DNA from 3 places in the Pseudarthrobacter sp. MDT1-22 genome. Region 3 is predicted to be linked to each of the others. Evidence: riboswitches for the same ligand, from Rfam matches in the RefSeq annotation. Region 3 holds a riboswitch; each other region holds the start of a gene.

Region 1 (5,503 bases), on a different contig from region 3:
CAACGGAATCCGGTAGTCCGGGACCCTGTTGTAGATGGACGTATCGACATTGGCCGCGGACTGGCCGTGCCGGATCATGAAGATTTTCCCTGGCGCGCTCATAAGCCCCAAGCATAGGTGCCGCCCCGAGGATGCTCTCTCACTTTTGGTGCGTTTTCGGCGGACGCTCTCTCACTTTGGTCAGCCCCGGCGAGCTGGCCACCCCCGAATCAGCGAAGAACCAGAAACTACAGGCAAGATGGAACCATGTTGGTTCCCTCCCGCCGTCGGCTGCGGATTGAAGTCTGGATTGTGCTGGGTCTGTCCCTGGGGCAGTCCGCCGTCTACTCGGTGGTGCAGCTGCTGGACAAGATGACGCATGCACCGCTGGCCGAAGGCACGTCCACGCTGAACCGGTCACAGAGCCCCCGCGAATACTTCGATCTCACCTACCAGCTGCTGGACATCATTTTCGCCCTCGTGCCCGTGCTGCTGGTCATCTACTTCCTTACGGACCAGCGGCAATCCGGCGCCGGAGTGAGCCCCCAAGGCTGGTCCGCCTTCCGGAAGCTGGGGTTCAACTTCGCCCGGCCGGGCCGTGACCTGCTGCAGGGCTTTGGCCTCGCGGCGCTGATCGGGATCCCGTCGCTGGGCCTCTACGCAGCGGGACGTGCCCTGGGGATCACCACCGCCATCATCCCCAGCGCGCTCGACTCATACTGGTGGACGGTTCCCGTCCTGATCCTGTCCGCGCTGCGGCACGCCATCGTGGAAGAAGTCATTGTGGTGGGCTACCTCCTGGACCGCTTCGGCAAGTTCGGCTGGAGCATGCCCCTGGCCATCTTCACTAGCTCGATGCTCCGCGGCAGCTACCACCTTTATCAGGGCTTCGGGCCGTTCATCGGCAACGCAGTGATGGGTGTGGTCTTCGCCTGGCTCTACACAAAGACCAAACGGGTGATGCCGCTGGTTATCGCACACGCGCTGCTGGACATCGTTGCCTTCGTTGGCTTCAGCCTCTTTGGCAGGGCTGTGGGCCTGGGCTAAGGGGGTTTGTCCGGCTCAGGTCCAGCTTAAAAGGGATTCGGCCGCCATCGGTGGGTGGCATCATTGGCACCCGCTGATGGCGGCCGAAGCTATTGAACGTGCAATCAGATGGTGACTGCTCCGGTAGCGGTTTCGAAGGTTACTGACAGGATGCCCGGGGTTCCATGCGGAGCCACCCAGTCAACGGCCACATCCTCCAGCGGCTTCTCGACGGGCTCGCCCAGCCATTCCGTCACGCGTTCGGCGGAACCGGCTATGGTCAGGCAGCTCATCTTGACGTTGCTCTCATAGGCGTTGGACGGGTGCAAGGCGGGGTCACCCTCCCACTTGAGCATGTACGGGACCTGAGGGTCCGCGATCAGGCCCAGGATGCCGATCTGCTTCCAGACCAGCTCGCGGCCGTCCGGGAACTTGCGGTTGCCGTTGACGGCGGCACGGCCCAGGCGGTCTTCGAACGGAGCGAGGTCGTCCACCTCGACGCACCAGCCCATCCAGCCGCCGCCGGCTTCGGATCGGGCCCGGACAGCCTGCCCGAAGGGAGCCTTGTCCGATGCCGGGTGGTTCAGGACCTCCACGACTTCCAGGTATTTATGGCCCGCGAGGGGAATAATCATGTTCCGGGTTCCAAACCGGGGGTGCACGCCACCCTTCACGGCTTCAACGCCAAGGGCGGACGAGATACGTTCGGTGGTGGCAACGAGGCCATCTTGTTCACAGGCGTAAGAGACGTGATCCATGCGCATGCCATCATCTTGGCACTTTGTGATCCGGCTCTCAGCTAAGGGTAGCCTTACCGGAATCCTGATGCGTCAGGAGTGGACATTTCCGGGCGGCCAAGGGTGCGGCGGAGCCCAACAAAGACGCGGCAGGCCAGCCGCAGTAGGGCTCCCGCGAAGTCACAACCAGTCACACGCTTAGCAATAGACCGGGGCTGTTCGTACACTCGAAGCAGGTCATGAGTGCCAGCGACAGCCCCGGCTTGCTGGCCGGCAACCCTCTTTTGCGGCGGGGTGCCCCGGGTGAGGACCTGGCCTGCCGGTCAATTGACGGTGGGCAAGCGCGTAGAAAAGGTCCTTCCATGACGATTACGATTTCCCGTACCGCAGAACCCGGGAACGGTGTGGTCCGTTACGCCAGTATCGGCGGACTCGAGCTCGAAGCCGGCGGATACCTCCCGGAAGTCACCCTCGGCTATGAAACGTGGGGAACCCTCAACGCGGACGGCTCCAACGCCGTCCTGATTGAGCACGCCCTGACCGGAAGCACACACGTGACGCGCGGCGACAGCGACGAGCCCGGCTGGTGGGAACAGCTGGCCGGGCCGGGTGCGCCGGTGGACACGGACCGGTTCTTTGTGGTCTCCATCAACATCGTGGGCGGCTGCTACGGCTCCACTGGGCCGTCCTCGGATGCCCCGGACGGCAAGCCGTGGGGGTCCCGCTTTCCGTTGGTAACGCTGCGGGACACCACCGCGGCCGAGGCCAGGCTGGCTGACCAGCTGGGAATCCCGAGCTGGTACGCCGTGCTGGGCGGTTCCATGGGCGGCGCGCGGGCCCTGGAATGGGCGGTCACCTATCCGGAACGGGTTCAGCGGTGCGCCGTTATCTCGATCGGTGCCGCCAGCACCGCCGAACAGATCGCATTCGCCCAGGCGCAGACGCTCGCCATCCGCCAGGACAGCAATTTTAACAACGGCGACTACTACGGCGGTCCGCTGCCGGAGGACGGACTGGCCCTGGCACGGCGCATCGCGCACATCACCTACCGCTCCGCCGAGGAATTCCATGGCCGCTTCGGACGGTCGGCCCAGCACCCGGAGTCGCCGTTCCAGGCGGCAGCGCTGGGGGAGCGGGGCCGCTACCAGGTGGAAAGCTACCTGGACCACCAGGGCAAAAAGCTGGTGCGGCGCTTTGATGCCAACAGCTACATCGCCATCACCGACGCCCTGATGAGCCACGACGTCTGCCGCGGGCGGGGCTCGCTGAACGAGGCCTTGGGCCGGGCCACCGCCAGGTTCTTCGTGGCTGCCGTGGACAGCGACCGGCTGTACTTCCCGTCCCAGTCCCGTGAGCTGGCTGACGCCCTCCCGGGCGACGTGGACGTGCACGTTATTGAGGCCCCGATCGGCCACGACGGCTTCCTGACCGAGATCGGCCAGCTCGGCGTCCAGCTCCGAGACACGTTCCTGATCTAAGCGCCAGGGGACACTTGAGCCCCTGCCCTTAAACGCGAGAGGACACTTGAGGCCCTGGAATCAGGGCCTCAAGTGTCCTTTCGCGCTGACTAAGCGATCAGCCGTTCATGATGTCGGAGCGGCGCTTCATGTAGTCCTCCATGGCCAGCTCGCCGTTGCTGTACTGCTGGTCGAGTTCGGCCAGCTTGCGGGCACGGTATCCCTGCGGGCCCGACGGCGGCAGGGGAATGCCGGGGGCGGCAGGCTGCTGCGGTGCTTCCGCGCGCTGCTCCGGCACCGGCTGGCCGTTGGGTTGCGGCTGGCCGTACGGCGGGAACTGCTGATCCGCAGAAGGAATCGGCTGCATGGGCGGCAACGGCTGGCTCGGTGGCAGGGGCTGCGGGCTCATGATCTGCCGGAAGCCGCCACTCATGTAATCCTGCTGCGTGTAGCCGTCACGGGGCTGCTTGTTCTGCGGCCCCGGGTACTGATCGCTGCCCGGGTACTGCCCGCCGCCTGGAAACTGCTCGGGGTAGCGGCCGGAAAAGCTCTGCTCCTGATTCCGTTTGTTCACGGATTTCCGGTACATCCGCATCGCCATCGGTATCACGAACGACAGAATGATGATCCAGAAAAACAAGCTGTTCACGGTGTAGCGCCTCTCATATGTGTCCTTCCAGCTTAACCCCGGAGCCCACACGCGCGGCCGGGATCCCCAGGAAGGCCCCGTACCGGTCCACGGCGTCCTGCACGGCATCTTCCGTGGCCCGGTCCGCGGCAGCGGACAGCCGGATATCCAGCTCACAGCGGCCGGAGAACATGGTGTGCCGCCAGCAGCCGGCCATCCGCCCGTCCAGCAGCACCACATGCATCGGATCCCCGGCGACCGGGAACGCCGGAGCGCTGCCGCCCAGATAGTGCCGCGTTGCTGAATAGCCCATCACGTATTCGTCGTAGCACTGGATCAGGTCGATCCGCGGTCCTGCCGCGGCCGTGGCGTTGCCGGCCTCCGAACCGCCCTCCGCGCCGGCGTCGAAATAATGCTCGACGCCGTCAATCACCAACGTTGCCAGCGTTTCGGGAGCAGCCGCCAGGGTCTGTTGGAGGCCGAGGCGCACGTCGGCCATGGTGAGCCCGGACCAATCGGCGCAGTCCTTGACGGTGGCCGGACCGCGGCTGGTGAAGTAGCGCCGGACGAGCTCGCTGAGCGCTTCGGCCCGGGTGGGAGGCCCGGGCGGGCCGGCAGGTACACGCTCGTCAAAAAGGGCGTAGGTCTGCTTCAGGGACCCGCCCCGGCTGCGCACTGGCGACCCGCTGGTCAGGATTCCGCTGATCTCGGCGTGCATGATCAGGTAGGCCAGCTGGAAGCCGGTGGCCGCGAACCCTTCGTCCTGCAGCCGCGAGGCCAGCTGTTCGCGGGTCAGGTGTGAGCCGCCCCGGACGGCTTCGGCCAGGACCTGTCCGCTCCGGTCAGCGGCGGCGGCATCAATCCCGGTCTGCCGGGACATGCCCGCGTTGCCCTGGTGAAGCCGCGGCGCGGACAAGGCCGTCAGCCAGCGAAGGTCCTCGCGGTGCACAAAATGCCAGGTGGGCCGCAGGATATGGGTGCGCAGGATGCGCCCGTCGGACACCGCCTCCTCCACCTCCGCGGCTGTGGCCACCGAAGTCGAGGTGGCAGCAACCCGGTGAGACGGGGCCCCAACGGCAGGTCCAAGACTGCCGGTCCTTTGCGCCAGGCTCCAGCGGGCGTAAGGAAACTCCTGCGCCTGGACAGCCAGCAAGTGCCGGACGGCGTCCTCCGGGGCGCCCAGGCCGGGCCCGCGCAGCCGTTGGGCGTGAAGCCGCCGCCGCACTACCTCATCCGGATCCATGCCCGTCCGGGGGAGCTGTCCCTGGGTCACGCCGGGCCGCCGGTCACGCCGGGCCGCCGGTCACGCCGGGCCGCCGGTCACGCCGGGCCGCCGCTAGCGCCGGGCGTCGGTGGTGCCCAGCGGCCCCTCGCCGGAACCCAACGGAACGCCCGGGCCGAACACGGGTCCCGGCGTCGGGCGTTTTGCGGTGATTCCGTCGCCGGAGGAGCGGTGGCGCAGCCGCCGCACCACCCACGGGACAAAGTACTCGCGGGCCCACACCAGGTCCTCGGAGCGGGCTGTCCGCCACGTGCGGGTGGGCAGGGGCTTGGGCCGGAGAGGCTCGAGCGTGTGGTCCACGTTGAGCGATTCCAGCACCATGGCGGCGATGGTGTGGTGTCCCAGCGGCGAAAAATGCAGGCGGTCTTCGTCCCACATCTGCGGATCGTTCAGC
Region 2 (5,503 bases), on a different contig from region 3:
GCCCAGTCCCAGCAGCAGGGATAGCCCCAGGTAGGCGATCCACACGGGATGTTCGCCGGCCCTGGACAGCTGGTCACTCGAGAAAACGACTGCTGAGAACGTGGTGAACGAGCCCAGGAATCCGGGCCCCAGGCCGGCGCGGAGCCAGAATGCCGTCTGCGGCCGGGCCATCCAGACCGTAGTGAGGGCAGCCAGCACAAAACTTCCGGTGACGTTGATGGCCAGGGTGGTCCAGGGCATTGCCCCCACGGTTTCCGGAAAGGCGAGTCCCAGCCCGTACCGGAGTTCCGTTCCGGCGAGGCCGCCTGCCGCCACGGCCAGCCAGGCCCGCCAGTGCGGAACGCGGGCGTTCGTCATTCAGCTGCCGCTGAAGGTGCAGCCGGTATGGGGGTGGTCACTGTGGACCCAGAGCGCCGCGGTGACTTCATCCGCGAGATCGTAGTCCCGCTTCCTGCCGGCGTTGCTGATCCGCACCACCAGCGCTCCGCCAAACGGCTTACGGCCCACTACCTCGACCTCGTCGTCGAGGTCGATTTCCTCGGCGGAAAGATACCGCAGCAGATCAGGGTTCTCGTCGCTGATACGGGTGATCCGGCCGGTGTGCCCGGGATCGAGTTCGCCGAGGAGGTGGGCCTCGGGCAGGCGCACGGTGCCGTCCGCGGCGGGGATCGGGTCACCGTGCGGGTCACGTTGCGGGTTGCCCAGTTTTGCCGCCATACGCTCAATAAACGTGTCCGACACCGCGTGCTCCAGCAGTTCGGCTTCGTCGTGGACTTCGTCCCAGCTGTAACCAAGCTCCTGCACCAGGTAGGTCTCAATGAGCCGGTGCCGGCGCACCATGGACAATGCCAGCCGGACCCCGGAGTCTGTAAGGGTGATGGCGCTGTATGGCTTGTGGTCCACCAGGCCCTGGTCCTTGAGCTTGCGGACCATCTCCGAGACCGAGGAATTGGCCACCCCCAGGCGCTGCGCGAGCTGCGAGGACGTGATGGGTTTGTCCTGCCACTCCGTGAAGCCGTAGATGACCTTGACGTAGTCCTCGATCGAGGAGGAGGGCGCGCTGGTCTTCACGTTCCCAAGCCTACCCGGTGGTCAGCGCCCGTCACGCCTTCGTGGCCCGCCACGTCAAAGTCAGGTACGGCAGGCTGATCTCCTCTTCGGCGGCGTGCCCCAGGTGTTCGTGCAGGTACCAGTCGAGGTTGGCGAGGACCTTGCCGCGCGTGGCTTCGCCGGCGCGCAGGTAGTAGCTGCGGGACTTCGTCAGTTCCATGATGTCCGCCGTGCTGAGGCTGTCCTCCCACCGCGTCACATGGCTCTCGAGGCCTTCAAACTCCGGCCCCACCACCGGGCGGAACCCGGGCTTGTAGACGTCGCCCGCGTGCATGATGCGGGACAACCGGTGCACCCACGGAACGGACGTGTCCAGCTGGTTCCAGATCAGCCCCAGAGTTCCGCCGGGCCGCAGGATCCGCGCCAGTTCGGTGCTCGCCTGCAGCGGATCGCACCAGTGCCAGGCCTGCGCCACGCTTACGACGTCGAACGAGGAGTCAGCGAGTCCCGTCGCCTCTGCCGTCCCCTGCGTCGCGTCCGCCGCCGCGTAGTGGGCCCGCAGCTGTTCGAGCATGTCCGGCGACGGATCCACGGCGGAAACCGCCAGGCTGCGTTCCAGCAGAAGGGCGGTGAACTTGCCGGTTCCGGCGCCCACGTCCACGGCGTCCGTGGCCCCGGCAGGGATCAGCCAGTCCGCTGAGTCGGCAGGGTAGCCAGGGCGTACGCGCTGGTAATGTTCGCCGCCGTCCTGGAAACTCTGTCCGAGTTCCAGGCGGCGTCCGTGCTCAAGTCTGGGGCCACCCCGTGCCACGTGCGGCCTCCTTCAACTGTGCCCATCGGTATCCTTCGAATTTACCGCATGGGCCGCAGCCGCTGGGGCAGGCGGCAGTCAGGCAGCGGTCAGGTCAGGAACCAGGGGAGGAAAGCGTCAGTCAGTCGTCAAGGCACGGAGCTGCGCCGGCGGTGCCCGGGGTGTTGGGAGCCCAGTGAGGGTACGTGCGGGAGTCGTTGGCCGGAACCCAGCGGCCCGCGTCCACCACGTAGTCCCAGCCCAGGCCGGTCCGGCGGAGTTGCTCCAGGCCGGCAAGGAGGCGCTGGGCATCCTCCAGCCGTGAGCCCACGCCGAAGCTGGCCCGCAGGGAACCGGAGGGAAGGCCGAGGCGCTTGAGCAGCGGGTGCGCGCAGAAGCGGCCGTCCCGGAGGCCAACGCCATGCTCGGCCGACAGGTACGCGGCCACAAGCCCGGCGTCGTACCCTGCCACGGAGAAGTTCACCACGCCGATGGTGCCCGCTTCAGCGTCCGTGTCCGAGAAGATCTGGTGCACGGTGACGCCGTCGATCTTCCCGAGCCCTTCCACCAGGAATGACCTGATGGCTGCCTCGTGGGCGTGCCAGCGGTCGTGGTCCAGGGACGCGATGACCTGGGTGGCGCGGGCCAGGGTGGCCGCGCCGAGGACGTTGGGGGAGCCGCCCTCGTGCCGGGCCGGACCGGTGGCCCAGCTGACGCCGTCGAGCCTGGCCTCGCGGACGGCGCCGCCGCCGGCCAGGTGGGGCGTGCCGGCGTCGAGCCAGTCGGTGCGGCCCACCAGGACGCCGGAGCCGAACGGCGCGTAGAGCTTGTGCCCGGAGAAGGCGAGGTAGTCGACGTCGTCGGTGCTGATATTGATGCGCCGGTGCGGCGCCAGCTGCGCGGCGTCCACCACGATCCGCGCTCCGTACTCATGGGCGAGGGCGGCCAGGGCCTTGATCGGGAGGATCTCGCCGGTGACGTTGGAGGCGCCCGTGACCGCGAGGAGGCTGACGTTGCCCTGCTCAAGTTCGGCGCGGAGGACCTCGATGGTCCCCACGATGGTGTCCGCGGCGACAACGCTGCGGTGCGGGACTCCCTGCCACGGAAGCAGGTTGGCATGGTGTTCGATGTCCAAGTAGAGGACATCGCCATTGGGCCGTCCGTCCGTCGCCGGCAGGCAACCCGCCAGCAGGTTCAGCGAGTCGGTGGTGTTCCGGGTGAAGATGACGGAGTCGTCCGGGCGCCCGCCCACAAAGTCGCGCACGATGTCCCGGGCGTTCTCGTAGACGGAGGTGCTGATCTGCGACGCGTAGCCGGCGCCGCGATGGACGCTGGCGTAGAACGGCAGGATCTCGTTGAGGTAGGCCGACACGACGGAGAGGGCGGGAGCGGATGCGCCGTAGTCCAGGTTCGCGTACCGGACATGGCCGCCCTGGATCAGCGGTGCCTGGATTTCCGCCCCGGTGACCGCAGAGAGGGGGCGCCCTGCAATAGCGGCGTCATCGTGGATCAGCGCAGTGGCATTGGCGGGGGCGGCGTTGCTGGGAGAAACAGTGTTGGGGGAGACAGTGGCAGTTGTCACGGAGACCTCACTCTAGAAGGACTCCCGGTAACGGGAATCCGCGCTTGCCGTGTCCATTCCGGACCGGCCTGGTCGTCACCCGGGGCACCCCACCGCGAATGGAGGGTTGCCGGCCAGCAAACCGGGGTTTCGCGCTGGCACTCGTGACCTGTTAAGAAGCGTAGAACATCCGCCGCTGCAGAAAGGAAGCTCGGCCCAATGTTAAGGACTTTGTTACGCGCGTTTGAGGAACAGCCTCATTTGTCGAAGATACGACGGCGGACGCCCCCTTGAGGAGGCGTCCGCCGTCGATAATTCGAAGAAAGTGCCTAGAGGAGATCGTCCAGATCCGGGTTCAGCCGCTTGAGCACCTCTGAGTGCAGGATGGAGTTCGTGGCCAGGGCGTTGCCGCCGAACGGCCCGTCCTGTCCCTCCAAGGAGGTGAAGCGGCCGCCGGCTTCCACTACGATGGGCACCAGGGCAGCCATATCGTACAGGTTCAGTTCGGGCTCGCAGGCGATGTCCACGGAACCTTCGGCCACCATGCAGTAGGACCAGAAATCGCCGTAGGCGCGCGTGCGCCACACGTCCTCGGTCAGGCCCAGGAACTCATCCAGGTTGCCGCGTTCCTTCCAGCCGCCCAGGCTGGAGTAGGACAGGGAGGCATCCGAAAGTTTGGAGACGTCGGAGACGCGGAGCCGCGTTGCGGCGGCGAGGGACTTGCCCATGTACGCGCCGGAACCCTTGGCGGCCCACCAGCGTTTGCCCAGCGCGGGCGCGCTGACCACTCCCACCACGGGTTCGCCTTCGTCCACGAGGGCGATCAGGGTGGCCCAAACCGGGACGCCGCGGACAAAGTTCTTGGTGCCGTCGATGGGATCAATGATCCAGCGGCGGGAGCCATGGCCCGAACTGCCGAATTCCTCGCCCAGCACGGCGTCGCGCGGACGCGAGCGGGACAGCTGGCCGCGGATGGCTTCCTCCGCGGACTTGTCCGCGTCCGTTACCGGCGTCAGGTCCGGCTTGGTCTCGATGCGGAGGTCCAGTGCCTTGAAGCGGCTCATGGTCTGGTCATCCACGGAATCTGCCAGCACATGGGCAAGGCGCAAGTCATCGTTGTAGCTCGAAGCGGGTTGGATCATGGTTCCAAACTACCGTCTCAGGGCCGCAGTGTTGGGGACATCGGCGTCCCGTCTAGCCGATGCTGCCGAGTTCCTTGGTTTCCTGGCCCACCAGGCGGGGATCCGTGCCCAGCAGCCGTCGCAGGGACGCGAGCCGGGCCGGGCCGGTGGGGCCCGCGTGGCCGGCGGACACCCAGGCATCCACGCCGCAGTTGACGGCCGCGGTGTTGTGCTTGCAGCCACGCTCGCAGGCATCCGTACCCGGCTCCAGGTCCGGGAAGGACCGCAGGATCCGGTCCGGGTCCACGTGGGCCAGGCCGAACGAACGGATGCCAGGGGTGTCGATGATCCAGCTTCCGGCGGGAGCTCCGGTCAGCTTCAGGGCTAGGGCCGACGACGACGTGTGGCGGCCGCGGCCGGTCACGGCGTTCACACCACCGGTGGCCCGTTCGGCCCCGGTGAGCGCATTGACCATGGTTGACTTGCCCACGCCGGAATGACCCAGCATCACCGAGACCTTGCCCTCGAGGTACGCGCGGAGCTGCGAAACTGCGTCACTGTCCAGGCGGGCCGAGAGGCCGTCGTCGGAGCGGGCATCGATACCTGAGGCTTCGGAGTCCGACGTGCGGCTGATGATCACCGGGAAGTCCAGGTGCTCGTAGTTGGACAGCAGTTCCGCCGGATCCTTGACGTCCGCCTTGGTGACGAGCAGCAGCGGCTCAATGCCGGCGTCGTAAGCGGCCACCAGGGCGCGGTCGATGAAGCCTGTGCGCGGCTCCGGGTTTGCGGCGGCCACCACCACCACCAGCTGATCGGCGTTGGCCACCACCGCACGCTCGATCGGATCAGTGTCATCGGCGCTGCGGCGCAGCAGGGTCCTGCGGTCCTGGATCCGGACCAGGCGGGCCAGCGTGTCGGGTTCGCCGGAGACATCTCCAACGAGGGAGACGAAGTCGCCGGCAACCACGGGGGAGCGGCGGA
Region 3 (5,503 bases):
CCGTGGGTGCTGGTGGACCACAACGATCCCGCTTGCATCGTCGGCGCCGTCACCCTCACCGGCATCGTCCGCGGGCCGTTCCTCAACGCCAACCTCGGGTACTGGGTTGATTCCACCCTCAACCGGCGGGGCATCGGATCTGCGGCGGTCCGCTTCGCCACTGACCATGCCCGGACAGAACTGGGCCTCCACCGGGTCCAGGCGGCAACGCTGCTCGACAATGAGCGCTCACGCAAGATCCTCAAACGCGCCGGGTTTCGGGAAATCGGCGTGGCGCCGCAGTACCTGAAGATCGCCGGCCGCTGGCAGGACCACCTACTCCACCAACTGCTCCTCCACGGCTGACGCGATCGCGGCCGAATCCACAGCGCCTGCGCCACCTCACCGGCCCTCACGGTTCGCCTAAGCTGGCCCCAAGCACTCTTGAATCCGCAATCGAAAGGCACCCCATGAGCACCGACGCTCACATCCCCGTCATCCTGGGCGGCGCACGGACCCCCTTCGGCAAGTTCCGCGGCGGCCTCTCCGGGCTCACCTCCAGCGAACTGGGTGCCCACGCCATCCGGAACGCTCTGGAACGGTCCGGTGTGGCGCCGGAACAGATCCAGGCCGTCATCGTAGGCCAGGTTATCCAGGCGGGTGCTGGCCAGGGACCCGCCCGGCAGGCCAGCCTCGCCGCGGGCATCGGCTGGGACGTGCCCACCGTAACCATCAACAAACTGTGCCTGTCCGGCCTCACCGCGGTGATCGATGCCGCCCGGATGATCCGCGCCGGCGAGGCTGATTTCATTGTGGCGGCGGGCCAGGAATCCATGACCAACGCCCCGCACCTGCTGCCCCGGCTCCGCGGCGGCGTGGCCATCGGCGATGCGCCGCTGCTGGATTCACTGAACTTTGACGGCCTGCAGGACCCCGTCTCAGGCGAACTGATGGGCTCCGCCACCGACGCCGGGAACGCCCGCCTGGGCATCAGCCGCGAGGACCAGGACGCCGTCGCCGCCCTTTCGCACCAGCGGGCGGAGGCCGCCCGGGCGGCCGGCATCCTGGCTGAGGAGATCGCTCCGGTGGAGGTCCCGCAGCGCCGGGGACCCGCCGTCGTGATTGATGCCGACGAAGGCATCCGCGCCGGCACCACCATCGAGACGCTGGCGGCACTGAAGCCCGCCTTCTCCAAGGATCCGGCGGCCACCATCACCGCCGGTTCTGCCTCCCCGCTGTCAGACGGAGCCGCAGCAGTGGTAGTGGCCAGCAAGGCAGCTGCGGAAGCGGCCGGCCTCAGCTGGATCGCGGAAATCGGCAGCCACGGCCAGACCGCCGGACCGGATGGATCCCTGCATTCCCAGCCGTCCCGCGCCATTGAGCGAGCCCTGAAACTCGAAGGGCTGACCATTGACGACGTGGACCTCATTGAGATCAACGAAGCCTTCGCCTCGGTGGTGCTGCAGTCCGCCACGGACCTGGGGATCGACGCGGACAGGATCAACGCAGACGGCGGCGCCATCGCCCTGGGCCACCCGGTGGGCGCCTCGGGGGCCCGCCTGGTCCTGCATCAGGCACTCGCGCTGAACCGGCGCGGCGGCGGGACAGGCGTGGTTGCGTTGTGCGGCGGCGGCGGCCAGGGCGACGCCCTGATCCTCAAAGCCTGACGCCAGGTTCAGCCTCCGGGTCCAAGGATCACCAGCGGCACCAAGCGTTCCGCGCACGAAACCCGGACCAGTTCCGGTTGCCCCTGAGCCGCCCGGTTGTTCACCCCTGTGTCGCCGCACCAGTCCAGGTTGTACGGGTAAGCGGTAACCCCGGCCTTCCCGGGAGCCACGCCAGCCGGGACGGTGAACACGAAAGTGAAGCCGCCGTCGTCGGACATGGGAGCGAGCTCTTCAAACACCGCGGTACCGGCCGCATCCTTGACCGTCACCTGGACCTGTGCGTTGGTGCCATAGCGGGCATCGCAAGTGGTATCCGGGGCGCTGACGGTGACCTGGTCGCCGGGTTTGGCGGCGGCAGGCGAGACGGAAAACTCGGGCGGCATGCAGGGCGGCGGTGCGAAAATGTTCCGGCAGCTTGTCACCCCCACCAGCACCGGCACGGCGCACAGCGCACAGCGTCACAGCCAATACGCGTGCCCAGGCGCCCGTCAATGAACGCCCTCGAAAGTTCCCCATGACCCGATTGTCCCGTCAGCGCCGGCGTTACGGAAGCACGGCGGGATTACGAAAAACGCGTTGATTACGGAACATGACGTCGGCGGCGGTGCGGCCGGGCGGGCCGGATGTTACGTTTTTGGGGAGTAATGAGAACCGGCGCCAAGCCCTGACTGGCCGGTCGGCAACCCTCCCTTTCGCGGCGGGGTGCCTCAGGTGAATACTCGGCATATCGACCCATTCGAGCTGCAAGCGTGAAAGAAGGAGTTCCGTCGTGTCTGACGCACCCGCCCCCGCCCCCGCCCCTGAAGAGAAACTGTCGTACCGGCTTGTCACCGGGCCGGATGACAGGTCTTTCTGTGAACGGATTTCCACTGCCCTGGCCGAAGGGTATGTCCTGCACGGAAGCCCGGCCGCGACGTCCAACGGCGGCCAGGTGATTGTGGCCCAGGCACTCATCCTCCCGTCGGCCATCGCCACCGCTGATGCGGCCGTCGCCTCCGCCGTGGATGACCTCGATTTCGACGGCGAGGGCCACGCATGAGCTACGCCGGAGACCTCACCCCGCAGCAGGCCTGGGCCAAACTCGAACAGGGCGCCATTCTGGTGGATGTCCGGACCGAAGGTGAATGGGCCCACATCGGCATCCCGGACACGAAGGCCACGGACAACGATCCCCTGTTCATCCCGTGGACGTTCCCGGGTGGCATCCCGAACCGGGATTTCATCACCGACCTGACGCAGCAGGCCCCGGTGGACGACGGCACTGAACTGGTGTTCCTCTGCCGCTCGGGCCAGCGCTCCATCGCCGCCGCCATCGCCGCGACGCAGGCCGGTTTCACCTCCTACAACGTCCTGGAGGGTTTCGAGGGCGAGCCGGACCGCTACGGCGAGCGCACCGTCAACGGCTGGAAGAACCGCGGCCTGCCCACCAATCTGGGAATAGCCAAGTGACCTTCAACCCAGACGCCGCCAGCTGGAGCGCCGAGACGCAGGCGGTGCGCGGCGGGCTGGACCGCACCAACTTCCAGGAGACCACCGAGCCGGTCTTCCTGAACTCGGGCTTCGTCTACGAGTCCGCTGCCGCCGCCGAGCGCGCCTTCACCGGCGAGGACGAACGCTTCGTCTACTCCCGGTACGGCAACCCGTCCGTAGCCACATTCCAGGAACGCCTCCGCCTGCTTGAGGGCACCGAAGCGTGCTTTGCGACGGCGTCGGGCATGTCAGCCGTGTTCACCGCACTGGGCGCCCTGCTGGCGGCCGGGGACCGGGTGGTTGCCGCGCGATCGCTGTTCGGCTCCTGCTTTGTGATCCTGAACGAGATCCTGCCGCGCTGGGGCGTGGAAACCGTGTTTGTTGACGGCCCGGATCTTGAGCAATGGCGCGTCGCGCTGTCGGAGCCCACCACGGCCGTGTTCTTCGAGTCGCCCTCCAACCCGATGCAGGAAATCGTGGACATCGCCGCGGTCAGCGAGCTGGCACACGCCGCCGGGGCCACCGTCGTCGTCGACAATGTCTTTGCCACTCCCCTGCTGCAGCGCTGCGGCCAGCTGGGTGCGGACGTGATTGTGTACTCCGGCACAAAGCACATCGACGGCCAGGGACGTGTCCTGGGCGGCGCCATCCTGGGCACCAAGGAGTTCATCGACGGCCCGGTCAAGCAGCTCATGCGGCACACCGGCCCGGCCCTCTCCGCGTTCAACGCCTGGGTGCTCACCAAGGGTCTCGAAACGATGGCGCTGCGCGTGAACCACTCCTCCGCGTCCGCGCTGCGGCTGGCCGAATGGCTCGAACAGCAGCCGGCCGTCAGCTGGGTCAAGTACCCGCTGCTGAAGTCTCACCCGCAGTACGAGCTCGCCGCCAAGCAGATGAAGGCCGGCGGCACCGTCCTCACGTTGGAACTTGCGACGACGGGTGGCCGCTCCGGCAAGGAAGCCGCCTTTGCGCTGCTGGACGCCTTGCGGATCATCGACATCTCCAACAACCTGGGCGACGCGAAGTCCCTCATCACCCATCCGGCCACCACGACGCACCGCGCCATGGGCCCCGAGGGCCGCGCCGCGATCGGGCTCAGCGATGGCGTGGTGCGGCTGTCCGTGGGCCTGGAGGACGTGGACGACCTCATCGGCGACCTGGAGCAGGCCCTGAAGCACATCTGATCGGCGCAGATCTCATGCGTGCGAACGGGTGGCGCGAAGGGACAGTTGAGGCCCTGTTTCTTGCGTCTTTTGGAGCCTCAACTGTCCCTTCGAGCTTTGAGGCGGGGAAGACCATATGAATACACCCCCGGACTGGGGCCGGCTGCTTTCCAACATCCCGCTGCCCGAGCAGAACCTGGCGGGAATCGCCGTCGGCGTGGTCCTTCAGCGTTTGATGCCGCTCCGGCTCGGCGGGCCACACTTTCTGGTACGGACCATCGGCGCTGCATCGTTGGCGACGGGTAGCGCAATCGTCAGCTGGGCGTTGCTGGCTGCCCGGAACACCGGGTTGTCCCGGCCAGATGCGTTGCTAACCGCCGGGCCCTATGCGCACTCGCGGAACCCGATGTACGTGGGCTGGGCCCTGGCGCACCTGGGAATTGGGCTGCTGCGCGATGATGCCTGGACGGTGGCGGCCCTCCCGGTGGCTTCCGTGGCAGTGCACCGCGGGGTGCTTGGAGAAGAAGAGATCCTGGCGGCGTCGTTCCCGGTGGAGTTCAGCCAGTACCGCTTGTCTGTTCCCCGGTACGTGCTTCGCCTTCGCCGTGCATGGCGAGCCGGACTGCCACGTCATCCCCGTCGCTGATGCCTGCCGCATCCCTGGCGGCCTTCTTGACGGGCAGCAGGTAGGAGCTGCTCTTGCTGTCCGGGAAGACCGAGGTCTGCCAGCTGTAGCCGGAGATTTCCGCCGTGACTTTGACCGAGCCGAAGCCCCTCCGGAACACCGCGGCCTCTTCCCGGAGGTCGTCGGCGACCTCGACAGGGAGGGTAAGGAAGTGCCAGCCGGATTCGTCGGGATAGCGCCACAGTTCGGCCCGGAATGAGTACAACGACGTCACGGCCTGAGTATGGCATGCCGCGTTGCCGGACGCATCTCCTGTCGGGGCCGGGCCAGGCGAATGACGCGTGAGGCAAACGCCGGCTCAGGCGAGTGGCTGGCGCAGCTGCCGGGAGGCCGTCTCCCGGACCGCGGCGGTCAGCTGGTTGAGCACCGGGGAGTCGATTTTCCAGCGCTGCCAGTACAAGGACACGTCAACGGGGCTCGCGGAGGCCAGCTCCACGAGGGCGCCGCTGCGGAGGTCTGCCAGGCACTGTTGCTCCGGCAGCAGCCCCCATCCCAGTCCCAGCCGGATGGCCTGGGCGAACTCGGCCGACGACGGCACA

Evidence for each region. Region 3 has a riboswitch for S-adenosylmethionine ahead of ACX80M_RS13135 (DUF1737 domain-containing protein). Riboswitches for the same ligand answer to the same signal wherever they lie in the genome.
Region 1: it holds a riboswitch for S-adenosylmethionine, as region 3 does, so the genes downstream of both, metX (homoserine O-acetyltransferase MetX) here and ACX80M_RS13135 (DUF1737 domain-containing protein) in region 3, are expected to answer to the same signal.
Region 2: it holds a riboswitch for S-adenosylmethionine, as region 3 does, so the genes downstream of both, ACX80M_RS04515 (aminotransferase class V-fold PLP-dependent enzyme) here and ACX80M_RS13135 (DUF1737 domain-containing protein) in region 3, are expected to answer to the same signal.

What each region holds. Positions count from the first base shown of each region.
Region 1 covers NZ_JBTNDK010000004.1:88,729-94,231, reverse strand. Annotated here, with positions in the region: gene ACX80M_RS05110 (histidine phosphatase family protein) at 1-78, opposite strand, end outside; gene ACX80M_RS05105 (CPBP family intramembrane glutamic endopeptidase) at 247-1,026, shown strand; gene ACX80M_RS05100 (VOC family protein) at 1,131-1,769, opposite strand; SAM riboswitch class IV at 1,978-2,092, shown strand; gene metX (homoserine O-acetyltransferase MetX) at 2,105-3,220, shown strand; gene ACX80M_RS05090 (hypothetical protein) at 3,318-3,848, opposite strand; gene ACX80M_RS05085 (winged helix DNA-binding domain-containing protein) at 3,862-5,100, opposite strand; gene ACX80M_RS05080 (SGNH/GDSL hydrolase family protein) at 5,164-5,503, opposite strand, start outside.
Region 2 covers NZ_JBTNDK010000003.1:247,117-252,619, reverse strand. Annotated here, with positions in the region: gene ACX80M_RS04530 (fluoride efflux transporter FluC) at 1-357, opposite strand, end outside; gene ACX80M_RS04525 (metal-dependent transcriptional regulator) at 358-1,071, opposite strand; gene ACX80M_RS04520 (class I SAM-dependent methyltransferase) at 1,103-1,861, opposite strand; gene ACX80M_RS04515 (aminotransferase class V-fold PLP-dependent enzyme) at 1,983-3,422, opposite strand; SAM riboswitch class IV at 3,458-3,571, opposite strand; gene hisN (histidinol-phosphatase) at 3,731-4,543, opposite strand; gene rsgA (ribosome small subunit-dependent GTPase A) at 4,596-5,503, opposite strand, start outside.
Region 3 covers NZ_JBTNDK010000015.1:66,174-71,676, reverse strand. Annotated here, with positions in the region: gene ACX80M_RS13150 (GNAT family N-acetyltransferase) at 1-345, shown strand, start outside; gene ACX80M_RS13145 (acetyl-CoA C-acetyltransferase) at 450-1,646, shown strand; gene ACX80M_RS13140 (hypothetical protein) at 1,655-2,029, opposite strand; SAM riboswitch class IV at 2,287-2,402, shown strand; gene ACX80M_RS13135 (DUF1737 domain-containing protein) at 2,416-2,685, shown strand; gene ACX80M_RS13130 (rhodanese-like domain-containing protein) at 2,682-3,095, shown strand; gene ACX80M_RS13125 (O-succinylhomoserine sulfhydrylase) at 3,092-4,300, shown strand; gene ACX80M_RS13120 (methyltransferase family protein) at 4,416-4,925, shown strand; gene ACX80M_RS13115 (DUF1905 domain-containing protein) at 4,837-5,178, opposite strand; gene ACX80M_RS13110 (LysR family transcriptional regulator ArgP) at 5,263-5,503, opposite strand, start outside.